Regions from separate parts of the Shewanella sp. SP2S2-4 genome, predicted to be linked through region 2. Evidence: riboswitches for the same ligand, from Rfam matches in the RefSeq annotation. Region 2 holds a riboswitch; the other holds the start of a gene.

Region 1 (3,425 bases), on a different contig from region 2:
GATACACGCTCGCAAACGATAATGACTGAGTCTATCAGTTAGAAAAATAAATCACCATATTTAAGCGTACACATGTAAGCTTAAATTTGTGGCTGGCTTCGATTGTTTTCACCTTTTATCTTTTTAACGCCGTCTTGAATTCCCGTCAGCGCATCGATGATGCTATCCACTTCAATACGTGAAAGTTAACAAGCCATTATCCTTCAATTTAGCGCGATTGTGATCTCAATTCCCAGCCTTATTTGTCTCAACTGACAAGTGTCTTATCATGCATTGGCGTAAGCACTGCGCATGTAACGTGTTGCATTCGTGTTGAACTTTACCCTGTTTACCTCCTCTAATCTGCGTTGAGCACTCGCAAGTAAATGCAATCATTGGATAATTCTCTTTCAATATTCAGCAACTCGATATTGGATTGATATTGGATTTGAGTGCAATTGTTCCACGTTAAGCATCATCGAAATCAATTGAGACTACACAAAACCTAAGGATGGATTTTGCCTTTTCAACGTCAACCCAAAGCCGCGCCTTTATTGACAGTATCTCCTACAGCAATAGCGATTGGAGATGATACTGATAGTGCTTTGCTTTTTTCGGTCACATCGCCAGAAGGCGAGACTTTTATTGCATTTGATCATCACCTCGGTGATCTGGATACTGCCCAAACGCCTGTTTTTACCACTACTGCCGTGCCGTCAGCGTTCAATCGCGGTGCAGGCCTTTTAGTCACTGAGCATGACACCCAAGCTATATATCAAGAGCAGGCCCGAGATTTGGTACTGCAAGAAATCCATACTGAACATCAAGATCAACATCAAGATAAATTGGTTGCTGAGTCTGAATCAAAACTTGAACTGTCTAGGACAATACAAACCCGTGCTCAAGGATTGGGGTTACGTACTCGTCAGCCGTATTTCAAAGGATTAAGTCTGCTTTTTTTTGTGCTCTTAGTGCATGCGTGTTTATTTTTACTTATCTGCATTTTGTGGCGCCCACAGTTAAATCCCTTTGGATTAACAGAAACAGAAAGCCGGGGCCCTAAAGTGACGGCGCTTAAAGCTTACTTTATTTATGCTCCCGCGGTAGAGAAGGCTGAAAGCGCTGCGCTAGAAACAGAGAGCAAGGCCGTGGATAAGACTGAGATGACAAGTTCTGTTACGCCTACAACTGTTCCCACGCCTGCAACTCAAGTTAAGCCTCTGTCGATACTTGAAAAGGTCATGCCTGAAACAATAGCACCTGAGAAGGCCGTCTCTGAAAAAGTAGAGCAGGGAAAAGTGAAGCCAGATACGGTTAAACCGGACATCACTCAATCGAGCCAATCTCAATCAAGTGCCCCAAGTGAAGTACAGCCCGCGGAAGTGACGGCAAAAAAACCAACTAATACGCTTGATACCACAGAAATAAAGCCGCAGCTTGGCGCTAAGAGTACGCCCGCAGCAGAAGGTGAGAGCACAATAGCGACAAGCTCAAGCATGAGTTTATTCACCCAGCAATATTTTGAACGTCAGCGCGAGCAAGGGCTCGATGATCTCGTCATTGAACAGGCCGATAAATTCACCCGGAAATCGAATATGAGTGAAATGAGCCCAGAGATGGAAGTGTTATTTGTCCCTAACGCCGATGATTTCGGTGGCACAACGAGCCTAGATTTACCCTTAGATCCAAATCGTATTGTGCGTAAAGGGGATACTTGTTATCGCGTGGTACAAGTCGGCACTCAAGTTAATCCTTACGCCGAAAATTTAGGCTTCCCATTTGACTGCAGTGGCAAAAAAATCAATCAAGCTATTGATGATGCCATTCAATCTCGATTAAATAAAATGATGCTCAAACCCCATAAATAGTGACTTTCTCTTATGATCTATTTTCATGCTAATTATAACTTTTTTTAGTTTTATTTGATTTAATCAATTAAAAACAATAAATTATGAATCTTTATTTTGGATTGATAGTTAAGTTTTTTAATTACTTTTTTCCTTGTTTGTTGCTGCCGCTTCTGTCTATACTGCGCACTCATCTTGTCGGAGTGCCTCTTGGCTGAGACCGTTTATTCGGGATCCGTTGAACCTGATCAGGTTAAAACCTGCGAAGGAAACAAGCGTAATAACACATATTAAATCGCCAAAATAGACGGCTTGAACACCTGTTAACTCAGCAGTGTTTTAAGCCTTAATGTTTAGATTTAATTGTTATTGAGCAGGGTAACTCAATTTTTGAAGCCAGTGTTGGCCACAAAAATTGATTGCCATGCCCAGCTATCAACAACTCAATTCTCCAGACAAGCAACTCCATTTTTTAACGTGAGATTGCTTATGTCCAGTTCAAACCAAAACCCAGCTGTAGCTGCCAATGCGATAGAAATTACAGCGCCAGAATCGACAATCCCTAATAAATCGTCTGAGTATAGTCAATCAACAGTGCCTAAGGCGCCGAGTCGCCGCGAAACCCGCGCGCAGGCTCAAGCCTTTATCGATACGTTAGCGCCGCTGCAACATCCTAATTCACAAAAGATTTATCTCGAAGGTTCCAGTGCCGATATTCGCGTTGGCATGCGGCACATTCTGCAGACTGACACCCTTGTCGGCGGTACAGATGATGCGCCAATCATGGAAAAAAATCCGCCAATCCGAGTGTACGATTGCGCCGGACCTTATTCCGATCCTGAGGCCGACATCAATGTGCGTCTAGGCCTTGGTAAATTAAGACAAAACTGGATCCTAGCCCGCAACGATACAGAGCAATTACCCTGCGCGACCTCAGACTTTACCCAACAAAGACTCGCCGATGATGGTTTAGACCATCTGCGTTTTGAGGCGGGCTCGAGTGCAATTGTTCGCCCACGCAGAGCGCTGCAGGGTAAACGAGTCAGCCAATTACACTATGCCCGTCAAGGGATTATCACGCCCGAAATGGAATATGTGGCGATCCGCGAGAACATGGCACTTGCCGAAGTACAGGATGAAATCCTCAATCGTAAAGCCAAGGGCGAAGCTTTTGGTGCCTTAGTCGGCGAACCGATTACCGCCGAATTTGTCCGCGCTGAAGTCGCCCGTGGCCGCGCGATTATTCCGCTGAATATTAACCATCCCGAAGCCGAACCTATGATCATAGGGCGTAACTTTTTGGTGAAAGTGAATGCCAATATTGGTAATTCTGCGGTGACGTCATCCATCGAGGAAGAAGTGGAAAAGCTCGTCTGGTCAACCCGTTGGGGTGCAGATACTGTCATGGATTTATCCACGGGGCGTTATATCCACGAGACCCGCGAGTGGATCATCCGCAACTCGCCAGTGCCCATCGGCACAGTGCCGATTTATCAAGCGCTGGAGAAAGTGAACGGTGTGGCAGAGGATTTAACCTGGGAAGTGTTCCGCGATACCTTGATTGAACAAGCTGAGCAAGGTGTTGATTACTTTACTATT
Region 2 (3,425 bases):
CAGCGGTTTGTGGATCAACTCGCTCAGTGTCGTCGTCTCGGTTTAACCGTACTGGAGGCGAGTGAGCACCATGTGTTGATTGAGTTGCCCTACAGCACTGAATTAATTGGTTATCCCGATACGGGCGTTATCCATGGCGGAGTCATTACTACTTTAATGGATACCGCCTGTGGAAGTGCAGTGGTCAGTGCAATTTTCCATAAATTCAAATTGTTAGAAATCTCACCTACGCTCGATTTGCGGGTGGATTATATGAAGCCCGCTCAGCCCCATAAACCTGTGTTTGGGTTTGCGGAATGCTACAAATTGTCTTCCAACATTGCCTTTACCCGCGCGATTGCTTATCAAGACAGCATAGATGATCCTATTGCCCATGCTGTTGGTTCCTTTATGCGGATCAGTCCAGAAATGGTGGGTGATGCCTTTAGACAAGCGCTGATGGGTGAAGCCGTGCCTGAAATAGGAGACACTGATGAGCGCAAATAATTCGGAACTTGGCACCGCCAGTGCCACTCAACACGCCCAAGTAAAAGCACCTATCGATGTGCAAGGCATTGTTAAGCGCGCCACTGAGCTTAACGATTTTGGTCATTTACTTGAGCACGTTCCCTATGCCAAATTTATTGGTATGAAGGTGGAACGTTTTGGTGATGAACTGATTTTTAAACTGCCTGCTAAGGACGACAATATCGGTAATCCTGTGTTGCCCGCTATCCATGGCGGCGTCATTGCAGGTTTTATGGAGATGTCAGCGATAGTGCAGTTGATGGTCTTTATGCAAACTGCCAAAGTGCCTAAAGTGGTCGATTTTTCCATCGACTATTTACGTGCAGGCCTGCATAAAGATAGCTTTGCTGAATGTCGTATTACCCGTCAGGGGCGACGAGTGGCCAACGTGAATATCGATTGTTGGCAAACCAATCGTAAGCAGCTCATCGCTACGGCACGGGCGCACTTTCTGATTGATTAACTCGTTTTATTGAGCAGATGTTTGAGTGATGATTAAGTCTGTCTTGTTAAGCATAAGTTCAGCACAGTTCGATTAGCTTGTCGTTTAATGGGAAATGATGCGCGCTGGCCGCGCATTTTGTCGCGTGACTGGGAGAAAGAGATGAAACAAATTTATACAGGACTATTATTGACCGCGGCGCTGACCTTAGGCGCTTGTGCCTCACATACCGCAGGTATTTCAGTGAGTTCGCTCGGTGAAACCCGTATCGATAATACCAGTTTTGCCCGAGATATAGCGGTTGAAAGTGTGGATGCACGCCGAGTCGGCGATTTAGTGCAGGGCTCTGCGCTGATTGTCAGCAAATCATCAACTGACATGCGTGTGCAGTATAAATTCACTTGGTACGACGCCAGCGGCTTTACTATCGAAGATGAAGCGACGAGCTGGAAATCGGTCAAGTTGCATGGCAAGCAACAATTGCAAGTCGCCGCCGTGGCGCCCAATTCCCAAGCGGTTAAATTTGATGTGTACGTGCGCGAAACCTTTTCGAATTAAGCCTGAAGTTCGCCCTGAGAATGCCAGCTATGCTGGCATTTTTCATTTTATGACGTAAATGTGTCATCCCATCCTATTACTCATGTATACTAGGCGTCGCCAAGGGGTGTTTGCAGCCAATGAATTTACGTTAATTACTGCAAACTGAGATGTCAGTTGACGAACCCTTAGAACCTGATCCGGCTAATACCGGCGTAGGAATGGGCCAATCAACAGCACACTTCTGAATCGCTTATTCGTTGCCGGATCTCAAACTATGTATTTGAGGTCCTATGTTAAACAGTAAAACGCTAAACAGTAACACGTCAAAACGCCATTCCCCGTTTTCAACCATCACACCCAGCTTGTTTTTAACCCGAGCGCCGCTGGCGTTAGCCATTGCTACCGCGCTGAGCACTTCTGCATTTGCACAAACCGATGCTATTGATAAACCCGATCCCAGCACTGAGATGGAAGTCATGGTAGTGACGGCGGATTTTCGCAGTTCAAGCTTAGAAAAAATGCCTTCCAGTATTACCGTTATCGACAGTCAAAAAATTCAAGATGAAAGCGCGCAGCACTTTGAAGATCTGCTTAATTCTATTGCTAACTTTAACTGGTCAGGTGGAAGTTCGCGGCCAAAATATTTTCAAATTCGCGGCGTAGGTGAGCAAGAGCAATACCAAGGCGCACCTAATTCTTCTGTGGGTTACATCATTGATGATATCGATTTATCCGGTATTGGTATGGTGTCGAGCATGTACGATCTACAACAGGTCGAAGTGCTACGTGGACCACAGGGCACACGTTATGGCGCGAATGCCTTAGCGGGACTGATTTATCTGAAAAGTAACGACCCCACCGATGTGTTTGAACATGGTGCAGAAGTCTCGTTAGGTGATGATAATTTACGCACGTTTAGCGGTTTCAGTTCAGGCCCATTAACGGATTCTGGCAAGCTGCTTTATCGCGTGTCACTGCAGCAACATCAACAAAATGGTTACCACGACAACCTCTATTTAGGTCGTGACGATACCAATGGCCGCGATGAGTTCAGCGGCCGCGCTAAGCTGCGCTGGTATGCGACTGACGATTTGCAGTTTGATTTAACTGTGCTGCACGCCGATTTTGATAATGGCTATGATGTGTGGAGTTTAACCAATTCACCGACCCAGACGACATCGGATCAACCGGGTGTCGATAGCCAGCGCACCACAGGCGCAGGCTTTAAAGCGACCTATTCTGGCGCCGAAACCTTTGAGCTGACCTCGTTAACGTCCTTTGCGAATACCGATCACCATTACAGTTACGATGGCGATTGGTCGAACCCAGAGTATTGGGCTTCTAAGCAATGCAGTGATGACGATGGCAATCTGGCGCCGTGCCAATATGATTATTTTTGGGATAAAACGGGCCAACGTAAAACTGTGTCGCAAGAGTTTCGCTTAAGTTCTACCGAGCTGGGCCGAATCTTTGCGGACAGTACGGATTGGTTGCTTGGTGTGTACGGCATGAATCTGAAAGAAGATAACCAATTGTATTCTGAGTACAATGCTTGGCCGGATGAAGTCTTAGACTCTGAGTATGAAGCGACGAACTATGCCTTGTTTGGTCAGCTCGATACGGATCTGGGCTCAGATTATGCCTTATCTGTGGGTTTACGTTTAGAGCGCCGCAATAGCCATTACTCAGATACGAATAACGATAATTTCGACCCGAGCGAAACCATGTGGGGTGGGCATATTGCAGTGAGTAAAGTGCTGAATGACTCACACAACGCATATGTCCGTGTCGCGCGCGGTTACAAGGCGGGCGGTTTTAACATGACTTTGCCTGTCGAACTGAACGATAAAAAAGAGTTCAGTACTGAGACGCTTTATAACTATGAAATCGGCCTTAAATCCCATTGGCTAGCGGGGCTAATCGATACTAATCTGGC

Evidence for each region. Region 2 has a riboswitch for thiamine pyrophosphate ahead of Q4Q54_RS09975 (TonB-dependent receptor domain-containing protein). Riboswitches for the same ligand answer to the same signal wherever they lie in the genome.
Region 1: it holds a riboswitch for thiamine pyrophosphate, as region 2 does, so the genes downstream of both, thiC (phosphomethylpyrimidine synthase ThiC) here and Q4Q54_RS09975 (TonB-dependent receptor domain-containing protein) in region 2, are expected to answer to the same signal.

What each region holds. Positions count from the first base shown of each region.
Region 1 covers NZ_JAUOER010000003.1:176,615-180,039, reverse strand. The annotation lists gene Q4Q54_RS04445 (hypothetical protein) at 498-1,847, shown strand; TPP riboswitch at 2,016-2,114, shown strand; gene thiC (phosphomethylpyrimidine synthase ThiC) at 2,316-3,425, shown strand, end outside.
Region 2 covers NZ_JAUOER010000010.1:52,234-55,658, reverse strand. The annotation lists gene Q4Q54_RS09990 (PaaI family thioesterase) at 1-486, shown strand, start outside; gene Q4Q54_RS09985 (PaaI family thioesterase) at 473-970, shown strand; gene Q4Q54_RS09980 (YcfL family protein) at 1,112-1,507, shown strand; TPP riboswitch at 1,600-1,725, shown strand; gene Q4Q54_RS09975 (TonB-dependent receptor domain-containing protein) at 1,780-3,425, shown strand, end outside.